DNA from 4 places in the Gordonia metallireducens genome. Region 2 is predicted to be linked to each of the others. Evidence: predicted binding sites of a transcription regulator. Region 2 holds the regulator's gene; each other region holds the start of a gene.

The links. The regulator LexA, encoded in region 2, represses DNA repair genes until DNA is damaged. The targets are predictions, from matches to a motif close to CGAACANNTGTTCG.
Region 1: a site for LexA is predicted at 2,146-2,159, ahead of cofD (2-phospho-L-lactate transferase). Genes of this name have one in related genera too.
Region 3: a site for LexA is predicted at 1,743-1,756, ahead of LQD00_RS15295 (alpha-ketoglutarate-dependent dioxygenase AlkB). Genes of this name have one in related genera too.
Region 4: a site for LexA is predicted at 2,281-2,294, ahead of LQD00_RS20325 (HNH endonuclease signature motif containing protein). Genes of this name have one in related genera too.

The regions. Positions count from the first base shown of each region.
Region 1 is NZ_JAJQJP010000031.1:116,858-120,995, reverse strand. It holds gene LQD00_RS13125 (hypothetical protein) at 1-12, opposite strand, end outside; gene LQD00_RS13120 (DUF3499 domain-containing protein) at 183-743, opposite strand; gene LQD00_RS13115 (metallopeptidase family protein) at 847-1,368, shown strand; gene LQD00_RS13110 (WhiB family transcriptional regulator) at 1,464-1,727, opposite strand; gene cofD (2-phospho-L-lactate transferase) at 2,446-3,480, shown strand; gene LQD00_RS13100 (coenzyme F420-0:L-glutamate ligase) at 3,477-4,138, shown strand, end outside.
Region 2 is NZ_JAJQJP010000057.1:197,225-201,362, reverse strand. It holds gene LQD00_RS22285 (putative PEP-binding protein) at 1-1,342, shown strand, start outside; gene lexA (transcriptional repressor LexA) at 1,347-2,054, opposite strand; gene LQD00_RS22275 (LysM peptidoglycan-binding domain-containing protein) at 2,295-2,831, shown strand; gene nrdR (transcriptional regulator NrdR) at 2,931-3,419, shown strand; gene hrpA (ATP-dependent RNA helicase HrpA) at 3,393-4,138, opposite strand, start outside.
Region 3 is NZ_JAJQJP010000036.1:32,880-37,017, forward strand. It holds gene LQD00_RS15290 (SulP family inorganic anion transporter) at 152-1,666, shown strand; gene LQD00_RS15295 (alpha-ketoglutarate-dependent dioxygenase AlkB) at 1,778-2,407, shown strand; gene LQD00_RS15300 (GMC oxidoreductase) at 2,468-4,138, opposite strand, start outside.
Region 4 is NZ_JAJQJP010000052.1:143,003-147,140, reverse strand. It holds gene nadC (carboxylating nicotinate-nucleotide diphosphorylase) at 1-495, shown strand, start outside; gene LQD00_RS20325 (HNH endonuclease signature motif containing protein) at 676-2,262, opposite strand; gene LQD00_RS20320 (heavy metal translocating P-type ATPase) at 2,431-4,138, shown strand, end outside.

The DNA of each region.
Region 1 (4,138 bases), on a different contig from region 2:
ACCGGTACGCATGGAACCAGCGTAGCCAGCCGCGGGGACACACGCCCGGGTACGCGACACAGTCACTCGTTCGGTCCCCGCATCGGGGTGGGGCGCACGGCCGGCCCCGAACACGGAGTCCGACGATTCGCGTCCCCCGACGGCGACAACGGGTTCCACGCCCCCTGCGTGGTGGTCTCCGGTCAGTCGACCGGATCCGGGAGGACCCGCAGATGACCGCGGCGACCCGGCCGGGGTCGCGTCTGGTGGCGGGGCACACCCGGGGTGGCCGACGGCTGTGACGGCGAGTCGACAGGGCCTGCGCGATGGCGGCCGCTGCGGCGGTCGGCGAGGGCGGCTTCGTACGCGGCGTCGGCCGCACGCGCCTCCTCGAGAGCTCGCGAGTCGAAGGCATCGAGAGAGTCGGCCGGCGTCCGGTCGGAGTTACGGCCGCGGGGCCCGCTGTCGACGAAACCCGGGCGTCCACCACCGGCGACGGCGCCGGCCTCGCGGACGGCCTCGGCGAGGGCGGTCAGCTCGTGATCCTCGGCGGGCACCGAGAATCCCCGCTCGCTGCGCAGCATCTCCCAGCCCCGCGGGACGGTGATCCGTCGGGCGTGGTCGTCGCACAGATCCCAGGAATGCGGCTCCTGCGAGGTCGCCAGCGGACCGATCACCGCAGTCGATTCGGCGTAGACGAAGGTCAGGGTAGCCACCGCGGATCGGGCGCAGCCGGGTCGGCAGCACAGACGGGGAAGCTTCACGTGACGAGATTAGCCCCCACTGTCCGCAACCACAGAGTCGACACGCTCAGAAGGGGGGGCAGGCGGGGCGACACGGGTCGCCGCGACCTCATAGACTCGCGGCATGCGCATCCACCCGAAGCCGACGCCGCGCGGCTCGATCGGCCAGCCGGGAATCCGTCGTGGCCGACGCCGGGTCGGACGGTACCGAGATCGGCGTGGCCGCGGTCTGCGTTCCCCGCTGCTGCCGCAGAACGTGCCCGCCTACAACACCCGCTCCGACGAGTTCGACGCCGTCGCGCTCGAGGCCTTCGCCGAGATCGACGCCCAGTGGCACGACCAGCTGGCCGGACTCGACATCGCCGTCGACGAGATCCCGCGACTGCTCCCCCGCGATCCCGAGACCGTCGAGTGGCCCGACGAGGTGACCGCCGACGGCGCCGTGCCGCTCGCCCGGTTGATCCCCGCGGGAATGGACGTCCACGGGGTGCCGACGCGGGCCCAGATCATCCTGTTCCGCCGGCCGCTGGAGTCACGGGCCAAGAAGGGCACGGATCTCCTCGAGCTCGTGCACGAGGTCCTCGTCCAGCAGGTCGCGACCCACCTGGGCGTCGACGAAGACACGATCGACCGCGGACCTGAGTGATCCGCGGTCGATGATCGCGTTCGACACCTGAGCGCCGAGCGTCCAGCTCTCGCTGGGTAATTCGATTGTTCGGATGACGCCGTTCCGGCGACCCGTCAGATGATGCCGCGCTTCAGGCGACGGCGCTCGCGCTCGGACAGACCGCCCCAGATCCCGAAGCGTTCGTCGTTGTGGAGCGCGTACTCCAAGCACTCTGCTTTGACCTCGCAGCCCTGGCAGATTCGCTTGGCCTCACGCGTCGATCCGCCCTTTTCCGGGAAGAACGCCTCCGGATCGGTCTGCGCGCACAGAGCGCGATCCTGCCACTGCTCCTCGACGGCGTCGAACAGGTCGTCGAAGTCGTTGGGCACCAGGGCCAGATGACGGCGGCCGGCGGCATCGTCTGCGTCGGAATCGACGAGATCGGTTGCATCGGCGGCGGATTCGAGCGCGGCCGCACGCGCGGTGCCACCGATCATCGAATCGTCAACGGGCCCAAGGGTGCGAAACTCTGCGGTGTCGATTTCCGGGGCGGATGTCATCACGTGCGACTCTGCGATGAATTGCGGGCGAATATGTGGTTCAAGCGGATTGCCGATCGGATTGTCCAAAGCCATCGTCGGCGCCTCCTAGCTCGGGATGTTGGTCGTTGACTGTCCTTTGCGAACACGACGTGCTGCCGTACCCACCACTGCTGCCACACCACTTGTACTCGGGGTGCAGTGACTCCCTGCATCCGTTGTACACAGCGCCCGAGCGACGGCCCCTTACTGCCGGCACCGACCCTCTCACCGAGTTCGAACATATGATCGAATCCCTTGGAGGCCAGTGGTTCTCGACCTCGAATGTTCTCGATCTCAAACTCGGAATGACACTGATGTGATTAGACACGCCGGGGGCGGTCCCGGTCAAGTTGAATCGAAGAATTCCCTTTACCATCGCGTGCCGTCAAATCTGTGACTCGACACGACGACGGCCCGAAGGCGAAGTGAAGATCACACTCCCGAGCCCTCCTCCCCGCCCGCCGGACGGGCGCGACAGCGGCGTACGGGCCCTCGCGGCCGACCACTAGAGTGGCGGTGTGAAGGAGTACCTGCTGTGAAGGTGACCGTACTCGTCGGCGGCGTGGGGGGCGCGCGTTTCCTCCTCGGACTGCGCGAGCTGCTCGGCACCACCCCGTTCCCGCCGCATCCCGACGACCCCACGCTCGGCGTCGGCGAACATCAGATCACCGCGATCGTGAACGTCGGCGACGACGCGTGGATGCACGGTGTGCGCATCTGCCCCGACCTCGACACGTGCATGTACACCCTCGGCGGCGGCATCGACCCCGACCGCGGGTGGGGCCGGCGCGGTGAAACCTGGCATGCGAAAGAAGAACTCGCCGCCTACGGCGCCGACCCGGACTGGTTCGGCCTCGGCGACCGAGATCTCGCCACCCATCTGATCCGTACCCAGATGCTCGACGCCGGGTACAGGTTGTCCGATGTGACCGCTGCCCTGTCCCGCCGGTGGAATCCGGGCGTGCGTCTGCTGCCGGTGACCGACGACCGACACGAGACGCATGTGGTGATCTCCAAGCCGGACGGCGACGAGGGCGAGCGCGTGGCCATCCACTTCCAGGAATGGTGGGTTCGCCACCGCGCCCAGGTCCCGACCTTCGGCTTCGCACAGGTGGGCTCGGACGACACCACCCCCGCACCGGGGGTCCTCGACGCGATCAGCGACGCCGACGTCATCCTGCTCGCACCGTCGAACCCCGTGGTGAGCATCGGCGCGATCGTCAGCGTTCCCGGGATGCGCAGCGCCCTGCGCACCACCAAGGCCCCGGTGGTCGGCGTCTCGCCGATCATCGACAACCGGCCGCTGCGCGGCATGGCCGACGAGTGCCTGTCGGTGATCGGCGTCGAGTCGTCCGCCGAGGCGGTCGCCGCCCACTACGGCGCCCGAAGCGGCAACGGCATCCTCGACGGCTGGCTGATCGCCGAGGGCGACCGCGCACAGGTCGACGGCATCGCCGTCGGCTCCGCACCGTTGTTGATGACCGACCCGCAGGCCACCGCGCAGATGATCCGCGCCGCCTGCGCACTCGTCGACGTGGCCATGCCGGAACAGAACGTGGGCACCGAGTGAGCGAGCTCGCCGATCACCGCGCCCCGAACGGCCTGGAGATCCGACCGGTCACCGGCCTCCCCGAGTTCACTGCCGAATCCGACGTCGCCGCCGAGATCCTCGCCGCCGCACCGTGGTTGGCGTCCGGTGATGTACTGGTCGTGACCAGCAAGATCATCTCGAAGGCCGAGGGTCGCATGGTCGACGCGCCGGCCGATCCCGATGAGCGTGATGCGCTGCGTCGCAAACTCGTCGAGGCCGAGTCGGTGCGGGTCCTCGCCCGCAAGAACCGCACGCTGATCACCGAGAACCGTCTGGGCCTGGTCCAGGCCGCGGCCGGGATCGACGGCTCCAACGTGCGATCCGACCAGCTGGCGCTGCTCCCCGAGGATCCCGACGGCAGCGCGAGACGACTGCGGGCCGCCATCGCCGAGCGTGCCGGTCACGAGGTCGCCGTGATCATCACCGACACGATGGGGCGTGCCTGGCGCACCGGACAGACCGATGTCGCGATCGGATCGGCGGGCATCGCCGTCACCCACCCCTACGACGGTGGCACCGACGACTACGGGAACCCGTTGGTGGTGACCGACATCGCGGTCGCCGACGAACTGTCCGCGGCCGCCGACCTGGTCAAGGGCAAGCTCGCCGCCGTTCCGGTGGCCGTCGTGCGCGGGTT
Region 2 (4,138 bases):
CGAACAGTTCGCCGCCGTGTTCACCAAGCTCGGTGGACTCATGGCCGAGCGCGTCACCGATCTCAACGACGTCCGCGACCGCATCCTCGCCGAGCTGTTGGGCCTGCCCGAGCCCGGAGTGCCCACGCCGGATGTGCCGTCGGTCCTGCTCGCCGACGACCTGGCGCCCGCCGACACCGCGGGGCTCGATCCCGCCACCACCATCGCGCTCGTCACCCGCCTCGGCGGGCCCACCAGCCACACCGCGATCATCGCCCGGCAGCTCGGCATCCCGTGCATCGTCGCGGTCCCCGGCCTGGACGAGATCGATTCGGGCACGGTGATACTCGTGGACGGGACAACCGGTGAGGTCGTCGTGGAACCCGATGACGCCGCAGCGCGCGCCCGCGTCGACGAGCACACCCGTCAGGCGGCTCTGGTCGCGGGCTGGTCGGGTCCGGGACGCACCGCCGACGGTGTCGAGGTGGCGATCCTGGCCAACGTCGCCGACGGGTCGTCGGCCCGCGCGGCCACCGACCATGCGGTGGAGGGTGTCGGACTGTTCCGCACCGAACTGGCCTTCCTCGAACGCGCCGACGAACCGACGGTGGAGGAGCAGGCGGACATCTACCGCGAGGTCCTCGACGCATTCGGCGGCCGCAAGGTCGTCATCCGCACCCTCGACGCCGGCTCGGACAAGCCGCTGCGCTTCGTGAACCAGCCCGAGGAGGCCAATCCGGCTCTCGGTGTTCGCGGCGACCGGATCGCCCTGGCGCACCCCGAGATCCGCGCCCACCAACTCGACGCCATCGCGCGCGCCGCCGAGGGCTCCGAGACGAGCCCCTGGGTCATGGCGCCGATGATCGCCTCACCGGCCGAGGCGGCGGCCTTCGCCGCGCAGGTGCGCGAACGGGGACTGACCGCCGGGGTCATGATCGAGGTCCCCGCCGCCGCGATCCTCGCGCCGGCGATCCTGTCCGAGGTCGATTTCGTCTCGATCGGCACCAATGACCTCACGCAGTACACGATGGCCGCCGACCGGATGTCGGCCGACCTCGCATCCCTGACCGATCCGTGGCAGCCGGCCGTCCTGCACCTCATCGCGACGGTCGCGCGGGCCGGACGGGATCAGGGGAAACCGGTGGGCGTGTGCGGCGAGGCGGCGGCGGACCCGATCCTCGCCTGTGTGCTCGTCGGACTCGGGGTGACCTCGTTGTCGAGTGCTCCGGTGGCGGCCGCTGCGGTCGGTGCCCGGCTCGCCGGCGTCACGCGAGCAACCTGCGAAAACGCAGCGGCAGCCGCGCTCGCCACCACCGATCCGGCTGCGGCTCGCGCGGCTGCCGCCGCGGTCCTCGAGAGCTGAGGGGTCAGATTCGCCGCATCACGGTGACGACCTTGCCGAGGATGACGGCCTCGTCGCCCGGGATCGGGTCGAACAGCTCGTTGTGCGGCATCAGCCAGACGTGACCCTTCTGGCGTTTGAAGGTCTTGACCGTGGCCTCGCCGTCGATCATCGCGGCGACGATGTCACCGTTGTCGGCCACGTTCTGCTGGCGGACGACCACCCAGTCGCCGTCGCAGATCGCAGCGTCGATCATCGACTCGCCGACGACCTTCAGCAGGAACAGCGAACCCTCGCCGACGAGCTCGCGGGGGAGCGGGAACACGTCCTCGACGGCTTCTTCTGCGAGTATCGGACCACCTGCGGCGATCCGGCCGAGCACCGGCACGAAGGTGGGCTCGGGCAGCGCGCCACCGGTCGGTGACGTGGGCGTCGGCGGCTCGCTCGGCGCGATGTTGACCGCCCGCGGACGATTGGCGTCGCGTTTGAGCAGGCCCTTGCGTTCGAGTGTCCGCAGCTGATGGGCGACGGAGGAGGTCGAGGTGAGACCCACCTCGTCACCGATCTCACGGATGCTCGGCGGGTAACCGCGTTCGCGCACGGATTTGCGGATCACCTCGAGTACTCCGCGCTGCCGCGGCGTCAGCGAGGCCTCGGCCGCCGCTATGTCTGCCGGGGTGACGGGCTCGTCGGCGCCCCGCGCTCCGGTGCGCTTACCGCCGTCATCGCTCATGATCGGGCTTCCTCTCGATTTCCGAACGTGCTGGTAGATCGCTTGTCTGCCGACGACCCTAGCCCAGAATGCCGACCGCATCAAACATTTGTTCGACGTGTCGCGAGACAATTGTCGGAGTGCCGTGCTACAAATTCGAACATCAGTTCATCGAACAGGTGATCGACACTCGAACAGTTCGAACGCCGACGACGCAGTCGGACGCACGGACAGAGTTCGACCGGAAACACGGAGGGCACCATGCGCACCGCCACTCTCATCGACCCCGTCCGCTCCACCGATCCGGTCCGCGGTGACATCCTGGAACGTCCGCGCCCGATGCGCCGCGGCGACGGCCGCCGTCCCGCCGACGGCCGCCCGGTGCCCGAGTCGGTGGTTCGGGTCCGTCGGGTCGCCTCCACCCAGTGCGCCTCGCCGGTCGGCCTGCGCGGTCGTGGACCCGTCGTCCCGGCCCAGCATCCCGCGCAGCCCGCCCCCTCGGCGGTCATCCGCCGGCGCCGGCGCACGGCGACGGCAATCCTGGCCGGCGTCGGACTCGCCCTGGCGGTGTGGGTCATCGCGGTCGTCGGGCAGAACTACGCCGCAACGGTCACGCCTTCCTCGGTCGGCACCGAGGTCGTCCACGTGCGCTCGGGCGACTCGCTGAGCACCATCGCATCACGCGTCGCCCCGGAGATGCCCCGCGAGGCGGTCGTCGACGAGATCATCCAGCTGAACGACCTCCCGTCCAGCGGCCTTCGCGTCGGCCAGCCCCTCCTCGCCCCCCGGTATCACTGAGCGCGGGCGGTATCCTCGATGTCACAGGGACCGGCCGACTACCGGCCTGGCATGCGGCCCGGCTGCATCAGAGTGTCCCGTGACCTGCGTGAGGATACGATGCGCTGCCCCTTCTGCAAGAACGACGACACCAAGGTCATCGACTCGCGTGTCGCTGATGAGGGGCAGGCCATCCGGCGTCGCCGCTCCTGCGTGGAGTGTGGGCGACGCTTCTCGACCGTGGAGAGCGCAGTGCTCGCGGTGGTCAAACGCAACGGGGTCACCGAACCGTTCAGTCGCGAGAAGGTGATGCGGGGCGTCCGGCGCGCATGCCAGGGACGCCACGTCGCCGAGGACGCGCTGGCACAGCTCGCCCAGCAGGTCGAGGACACGGTACGTGCCAGCGGATCGGCCGAGATCCCCAGCAACGAGGTCGGACTCGCGATTCTCAAGCCGCTGCGCGACCTCGACGAGGTTGCCTACCTGCGCTTCGCGTCGGTGTATCGCTCGTTCGACTCCGTCGAGGACTTCCAGCGCGAGATCGACGACCTGCGTTCGGCGTCGTCCGATTCCGGAAAGGCCTCAGCCGAGTCGGTCAAGAGTTCGTAGGACCCGCTTCTCCGACACCGGGTACGCGGTACCGAGTCGCTCGGCGAACAATCCCACCCGCAGCTCCTCGACGAGCCACTGCGCCTCGTCGTTGACGACCGCCTTCCGGTGCTCGGGCACCTGCGTCAGTCGCTGGGCCCACCGCTCGGTCACCCGGTCGACGACGGCCACTCCGGCCTGGTCCCGGGCCGCGGAGGCCGGCAGTGCCGTCAACCGGGCTTCGGCCGCCGCGAGATAGCGCGGCACGTTCTCCAGATGTCGTCGCGCGGTGGCGGCGATGAAGCCGTCGAAGACGAGATTGTCGAGCTGTTCGGCGACGTCGTCGGCTGCGAGTGAACCGGCATGACGGTCGATCGCGGCGCGTACCGGCGCCACCCACCCGAGGGATTCGACAGCGAGAGAGAAATACTCCGGCGCCGATTCGGAGATCCGCGGCCGCAGTTTCTCCGTGAGCGCGCGGAACGCCTCGGGTGAGCGCACCGCGGACAGCGTGCCGGCGTCGAGGCCCGCGACGACATCGCGGATGGCGCGGCGTGTGCAGTCGGCCAGCAGCGCATCGAGATCCGGGTAGGGACTCTGACTCAACGCGAGTCGGCCCGCCGCCCCGAGTGAACCGGCGACCCGTCGGTGCAGCGGCGGGATCGCGAGGTCGAGCAGTGCGACGATCCCTCTCTCCGCCAACCGATCACGGGTCTGCTCCGAGGCTGCGTCGATCACGA
Region 3 (4,138 bases), on a different contig from region 2:
GGTGGAATGTGCACTTGGCCACTGCCGGATCGGGTGGGGGCCGCTTGACCTGCGTGGACGGGCTTCACGGCCTGGCTCGAAAGTGTGAGTGACGCCTCGCGCGCGTATAGAGTCCGCAGGTTCGACAATTCCCGATACAGAGGAGTCCGCGGTGCGGAGTTCCGCAAAGGCCGCCCCCGAAGCCATCTCCCCGGCCGACCGCCAGTCCGTCCTGTTGACGCTGCGCTCGCCGAGCCGGCTGCGGACCGAGATCCTGGCCGGACTCGTCGTCGCACTGGCCCTGATCCCCGAGGCCATCTCGTTCTCGATCATCGCCGGCGTCGACCCGCGCGTCGGCCTGTTCGCGTCGTTCACCATGGCGGTGACCATCGCGATCGTCGGCGGTCGTCCCGCGATGATCTCGGCCGCCACCGGAGCCGTCGCGCTGGTGGTCGCGCCACTGGTCGAGAGCCACGGGTTGCAGTACCTGATCGCCGCGGTCCTGCTCGGCGGCATCCTCCAGGTGCTCCTCGGCGCGCTCGGCGTCGCGAAACTGATGCGGTTCATCCCGCGCAGCGTGATGGTCGGCTTCGTCAACGCGCTGGCCATCCTCATCTTCTCCGCGCAGGTGCCGCACCTGCTGGGCGTGCCGTGGCTGGTGTATCCGATGGTGGCGATCGGCATCGCGATCATCGTCCTGTTCCCGCGCCTGACGACCATCGTGCCGGCGCCGTTGGTCGCCATCGTGCTGCTGACCGCGGTCACCCTCATCGCGAGCCTCAAGGTGCCGAATGTCGGTGACGAGGGCGAACTCCCGGACAGTCTGCCGACACTGCTGCTGCCCGACGTTCCGTTCACCTGGGACACCTTGTCCGTCATCGCGCCGTACGCTCTCGCGATCGCGATCGTCGGCCTCCTCGAGTCGCTGATGACCGCCAAGCTCGTTGACGACATCACCGACACCCACTCCAACAAGTCCCGCGAGGCCGTCGGGCAGGGGATCGCCAACCTCGTCACGGGCTTCTTCGGCGGCATGGGCGGTTGCGCGATGATCGGGCAGACGATGATCAACGTCAAGGAATCCCGTGCGCGCACAAGGATTTCGACGTTCCTGGCCGGTGTCTTTCTGCTGATCCTCGTCGTGGGACTGGGTGACGTGGTCGCCAAGATCCCGATGGCGGCACTGGTCGCGGTGATGATCATGGTGTCGGTCGGCACCTTCGACTGGCATTCCATCTACCCGAAGACGCTGCGGCGCATGCCCCGGTCGGAGACCGCCGTGATGTTGGCGACGGTCGCGGTGACGGTCGCGACGTCGAATCTCGCGTACGGCGTCGTCGTCGGCGTACTGACCGCGTCGGTGCTGTTCGCGCGTCGCGTCGCGCACATGACGGAGGTCGTGGTGGTCGCCGGGCCCGACCCCGACACCCGCGTGTACGAGGTCCGCGGCGAGCTGTTCTTCGCGTCGAGCAATGACCTCGTCTACCAGTTCGACTACACCGCCGACGAGTCCCACGTCGTCATCGACATGAGTGACTCGCACGTGTGGGATGCGTCGTCGGTTGCGACCCTCGACGCCATCACCACCAAGTACAAGGCCAAGGGCAAAGACGTCACGATCGTTGGGCTCGACGACGCCAGCGCCGAACGCCACGGCCGGTTGAGCGGACATCTGGGCGGGGAGTAGCCCGACTTTCGCTCACTCGTTCCGTTCGCGCTCACTCGTCAAAGGTGAGCGCGAACGGAACCAGTGAGCGGTTTATCGAACGTGCGTTCGATCTAGGTGTACGGTGGGTGCATGTCCATCGGCATCCAGGGCTCGTTGTTCGCCGAGGTCGCCGCGGAACCGGCGCTCTCGGACCTGTCGACCTCGATGACGCGGCGTCCACTCACCGACGGCGCGTGGGTGGACCTGTGCCCGGGCTGGATCAGCGGGCCGGACGAGTTGTTCGATCGGCTTCGACGTCATGTGCCGTGGCGAGCCGAGCGACGACAGATGTACGACCGCGTCGTCGACGTCCCGCGGCTGGTCTCGATCTATCAGAAAGACGATCCGTTCCCAGACGGGTTGATCACCGAGATACGGTCATCGCTCTCGCGGCATTACCGCGACGAGCTGCCGGAAGGTTTCGCGACCGCGGGGATCAGCCTCTACCGCGACGGCAACGATTCGGTGGCGTGGCACGGGGACCGCATCGGCCGGGCGTCGACGCACGACACGATGGTCGCGATCATCTCCCTCGGCGCCCCACGGCCGCTGATGCTGCGGCCGCGGGGCGGCGGGAAGTCGCTGAAGTTCACCCTGTCGTCCGGTGACCTGTTGGTCATGGGTGGCAGCTGCCAGCGCACGTGGGAACACGCGGTCCCCAAGGTGCGCGGCGTCGGCGCCCGGATCAGCATTCAGCTGCGGCCGCCGGGGGTGTGGTGATCAGTAAGGAGGGGATGTAGAAGTTGTGGACGCCATACGCCCACAACTTCTACGAAATCCTCAGCCGGCGTTGGAGATCGGCGTGATCGGCAACCGCAGCGCGGCGGGTGCGTAGTCGGGCACCGTCGGACGCACCGGCGGCACCGGGGAGATCGGCTGGTACGCCGACCCGAGCTCCGGACGCGGGTCGGCCTCACCGGCATTCGGCCACATGGCGAGCGCGCGTTCGGCCTGAGCGGTGATCGTCAGCGACGGGTTCACGCCCAGGTTCGCCGACACCGTCGAACCGTCGACGATGTGTAGACCCGGGTGGTTGAACACGCGGTGGTACGGGTCCACGACGCCGTCGGCGGCGGACCGTCCGATCGAGCAACCGCCGAGGAAGTGCGCGGTCATCGGGATGTTCAGCCAGTCGACGATGGAACCGCCGGCGTCGCCGTCGATCTCGTCGGCCATCTTGCGGACGGCTTCATGGCCGACCGGGATCCAGGTCGGCGGGGGATCGCCGGCACCCTGCTTGCTGCGCAGCATCGGACCGAAACGGCCGCGGCGGGCGAACAGTTCGAGCGAGTTGTCGGCGGTCTGCATCACCAGGGCGATGATCGTGCGTTCCGACCAGCGTCGAACCGAGAGTCCACGCAGCGTGACCAGCGGATGCTTGATCATCTCGACGAGGGCGGCCAGCGGACGCGGCAGGCGGCCGTCGCCGTCGATGAGCATCGCCTGCAGCATTCCGATCAGGTTGCTGCCCTTGCCGTATCGCACGGGTTCGATGTGGGTGTGCTCGTTCGGATGGAACGACGACGTGATCGCCACACCCTCGGTGTAGTCGACCTTCAGGTCGGTGGCGGTTGCGGCCAGGACGGCCTCCGAGTTGGTGCGGACCACCTTGCCCAGACGCGACGACAGGCCGGGCAGGTTGCCGCTCTGCTGCATGTCGAGCAGCAGCTTGTTGGTGCCGTACGTGCCGGCCGCGAACACCACGTGGTCGGCGGTGAACGAGCGACGGCCCCGACGCGACCAGCGTCGGCCGGTTCGATGCGTCCCCACCGTGTACCCGCCCTCCGACAGCGGGCGGACGGTGTCGACGGTCGTCATCGGGATGACGGTCGCACCGGCCTGTTCGGCGAGATACAGATAGTTCTTGACCAGCGTGTTCTTCGCGCCTACGGGGCAACCGGTCATGCAGGCGCCGCAGTCGGTACAGCCGGTGCGGGCGGGGCCGGCGCCGCCGAAGAACGGGTCCTCGACGGTCTTGCCCGGCTCGCCGAAGAACACGCCGACGGGGGTGTGGACGAAGGTGTCGCCCGCGCCCATGTCCTCGGCGACCTTGCGCATGACGCGGTCGGCCGGCGTGACCTTTGGGTAGGTGGTCACGCCGAGCATCCGCGACGCCTGGTCGTAGTAGGGGTCGAGTTCGGCGGCCCAATCGGTGATCCGACCCCAGTGCGGGTCGTCGAAGAACGCGGGGAGCGGACGGTAGAGCGTGTTCGCGTAGTTGAGCGATCCGCCGCCGACACCCGCGCCGGCCATGACCAACACGTCGCGCAGGAGGTGCATCCGCTGCACGCCGAACATGCCCAGGGCCGGGGCCCACACGTAATCCTTGAGGCGCCAACTGGTCTTGGGCAGGTCGCCGTCGGCGAAACGACGGCCGGACTCGATGACCGCGACGCGATAACCCTTCTCGGTCAACCGGAGTGCGGCCACCGAGCCGCCGAATCCGGAACC
Region 4 (4,138 bases), on a different contig from region 2:
GTGGACGCGGTTGCAGGCACGTCGGCGCAGATTCGTGACTCCCGCAAGACGCTGCCCGGTCTGCGACTGCTGCAGAAGTACGCGGTCCGCGCGGGCGGGGGAGTCAATCACCGCATGGGTCTCGGCGATGCCGCCCTCATCAAGGACAACCACGTCGTCGCCGCCGGTTCGGTCGCAGCGGCGCTCGAAGCGGTCCGAGCGGCGGCTCCGGGTCTGCCGGTGGAGGTCGAGGTCGATTCCCTGTCCCAGCTCGACGAGGTTCTGCCGCTCGAGCCCCAGCTCGTGCTGCTCGACAACTTCGAGCCGTGGGAAACCCAGATGGCCGTGCAGCGGCGCAACACCAAATCGCCGCAGACCAAGCTGGAGAGCTCCGGCGGCCTGACGCTCGACGTCGCCGCAGACTACGCCCGCACGGGTGTCGACTACCTCGCCGTCGGTGCGCTCACCCACTCGGTCACCGTGCTCGACCTCGGGTTGGACATCCCCGCGCCGTAATCAGCTTGGCAAACTGGTTGCGGGCGCTACACTTTCGCTCCCTGAGGTGCGAGGAGCGTAGCCGCTGGGCTGAGTAGCGACGAAGGAGCGTATCGAAGTCGACGACCACTCCCTGCTCCCTGAGGTGCGAGGAGCGTAGCGACGAGCCACGAAGGGCTGGCGACCATCCCTCGGGACTCGTCACGCACGCGGGTATGCCGCGGCGAGGAGTAGTGAGGCGAGGGTGGCTTCGGCGTCGGAGGCGTTGCGGAGGTCGATGACCTCACGCAGGTGGAGGCGTGTTTCATTGCCGGACTCGGTGTCGGGTCCGTGAATTTCGGTGCGCACTTGTTGGAGGTGTTCGGCGAATCGGCGGGGTATGTCGGGTCGCCGGTTGATGCGTTCGGGGTTGGGCGGTGCGCCGGGTTCGGCGTTGAGCCGCCAGGCGCAGCGGCCTTCGTCGGGTCCTTCACGCACCATGCGGGTGGTGTAGCCGCCGGGTTGGTTGCTGACCATGCGGTTGTGTTTCGGGCAGGCCGGGGCGAGGTCGGTGATGTTGGTGAGTCCGCCGTCGGCCCAGTCGAGTTGGGCGTGATGCATCTCGACGTGTGCGGCGGCGAGGCCGCAGCCGGGGGTGGAGCAGCTTTCGCCGTCGGGTCGGGCGAAGGAGGCGAGGCGTTGTTCGCGGGTGGCGAGGCGTTTGCCGCGGCCGAAGTAGAGCGGGACGGCGGTGGCGTCTTTGAACACCGCCAGCCAGGGTTGGGCGTCGGCGACCATGTTGATGAGCTCGTGGATGGGGATCAGGGTGCCGGTGGCGGTGGTGGCGAAGCCGGCTTCGCGGCGGAGGTCGGTGAGGTCGGCTTTGATGATCAGCTGGGTCGGCAACCCGCGGTGACTCTTACCCAATAGGCCGTCCTCGAAGACAGCTTTGAGCAGTGCGTTCACGGCGTCGTGGTTGAGCTGGGCGGGGGTGCGGTCATCGCGTTCGGCCGCAGCAGCGACGGCGTCGGGGTCGGCGTCTTCGATCGAGCCGTGTGGGGAGTCGGGGTCGTCGGGGTTGTTCATGCCGGGTTTGGCCCACACGGCGAGCAGCATCGTGACCCGGGCGAGCAGTTCCGGAGTCAGGTTAGCGGTCAGTTTGGCAGTGCCGTCGACACGTTGCCGGTGGACCGTCAGGTTGCGGCGGCGTTTGCGGTCGGTGTCGTCGGCGAGTGTGCCGTCGGGATCGAGGTGAGCGAGTAGCCGCGCACCGAGGGCAGCGATGTCGGCCGGGGTGTGATCGACGGCGATCTCGGCCATCTGCCGTTCGGCGGCGACTTTCACGTCGTGGTCGACGGCGTGCGGGATCTGCTCGAGCACCTCGACGACCGCTCGCACGTGCGCAGGCCCGACGCGACCACCGGCGAACGCCTCGGCCAGGGCGGGGTGTTGCGGCGGTAGCTGTTCCCCGGTGTGGCTGGGAAAGGTTGCGGTGGCGGACATCTGGTTGCGGCGTCGGATCGGTTCGGCGACGCGCAAACGGTGAGTCATGAACTGGATGACGCTGCGGTGACCGGTCTTACGGGGCAGATCTCGTTCAGTGGCCTCGACGATCTGTCGGTCACCGGCGAAACTCAGTCGCGCGATGGCACGTTCGGTCTCGGCCGCGACGTCGACGAGTTCGCCATCCGTGCACTGCGTCAGATCGACGGCCTGGATTTCGGCGGTGATCCGGTGCAATTCCTGCACGAGTTCAGAGGCGCGCGAAACCGGGGCGTCGGACTGCGAGATCTCGGTCAAGACGGTCACCCCCCGAAGACGTGCGTCCGAATGTATGTTCGACTGTACCCGTGATCTCGCTGGCTCGCAACGAATTTCGCAGGCGGTTTCGATTGTGGAATGTGTCGGTGGCGTCTGATAAAGAGTGGCCGCAGGTTGGCCCTTACGGCATACGGGTAGGGGGTATATAGTCGACGCATGAGTGCTACATCGACCCATCATGGGCACTACATGGGTACGCACGAAGGTCACCAGCACGCTGGTGGCGAACACGGCGGTCACGCCGACCACGTCGGCCGCTTCCGCCGATTGTTCTGGATCATGTCGGTACTGGCGATCCCGACGGTGGCGTTCAACGAGATGTTCGCCCACCTGATCGGTTACTCACTCCCTCACCACGGGTGGGCCACGTGGATCTCGCCGGTACTGGGCACCGTCATCTACCTCTGGGGCGGCCGGCCGTTCCTGACCGGTGCAGTCGCGGAGGTTCGGTCCCGCGCCCCGGGGATGATGCTGCTCATCGGGCTGGCCATCACCGTTGCCTTCGTCGCGTCGTGGGGCGCGAGTCTCGAGTTGCTGGACAGCGAGCTGAACTTCTGGTGGGAGCTGGCGCTCCTCGTCGTGATCATGCTCCTGGGGCACTGGGTCGAGATGCGGGCGCTGGCCCAGACGACGTCAGCCCTCGACTCGCTGGCTGCGTTGCTGCCCGACGAGGCGGAGAAGGTCGACGGTGCCGGAGTGGTCACCGTCCCGGTCTCTGAACTGGAGGTCGACGACGTCGTACTGGTTCGGCCCGGTGCGTCGATCCCGGCCGACGGGGAAGTGATCGACGGCACTGCGGATGTAGACGAGTCGACGATCACCGGTGAGTCGCGGCCGGTCCGACGATCGGTCGGGGAGCGGGTGGTCGCCGGGACCGTTGCCACGGATTCCGCGGTCCGTGTCCGGGTCACCGCGATCGGTGGCGACACCGCGCTGGCCGGGATCGAACGGCTCATCGCCCAGGCACAGGCCTCGTCGTCGCGGGCTCAACGTCTTGCCGACCGCGCCGCCGGCTGGCTCTTCTGGTTCGCCCTCGCCGCGGCGGCTGTCACGGCGGTCGTCTGGACGTCGGTGCGCATGCCCGACTCGGCGGTCGTCCGGGTGATCACGGTGCTCGTCATCGCCTGCCCGCATGCTCTGGGTCTGGCCATCCCATTGGTGGTGTCGATCGCGACGGAGCGTGCGGCGCGTGGGGGAGTCCTGATCTCCGACCGGCTGGCCCTCGAGACGATGCGGTCGGTCGACGCCGTGCTCTTCGACAAGACCGGGACGCTGACCCGTGGAGCTCCGACGGTCCGCGCCGTCGAACCCGCGGGTGGTCGTACATCGGACGAGGTGCTGATGCTGGCCGCGTCGGCGGAGGCGGACAGCGAGCATCCGCTCGCGGTTGCGATCGTCGAGGTTGCCCGGCGTCGGGACCTGAAGGTGTCGGAGGCGCAGGACTTCACCTCGTCGCCTGCGGTGGGTGTCTCGGCGCGCGTCAACGGAATGTCCGTCGCGGTGGGCGGGCCGAGATTGCTCGACAGACAGGGTGTCTCAGAGCTCCCGATCGCCAGGGCCTGGCGTGACGAAGGAGCGATCATCCTTCATGTGATCGCCGAGGGTGAGGTCGTCGGCGCCTTAACACTGACCGACGAGGTGCGACCGGAGTCGCTCGAGGCGGTCGACGGTCTCCGGCGTCGTGGGGTCGAGGCGGTGATGGTCACCGGGGATGCGCGGGCGGTGGCCGAGGATGTGGCACGGGTGCTGGGGATCGACCGCGTCTATGCCGGTGTTCGGCCGGAGGACAAAGCCGAGAAGGTGGCCGAACTGCAGCGCGAGGGCAAGCGGGTCGCGATGGTGGGTGACGGGGTGAATGATGCGC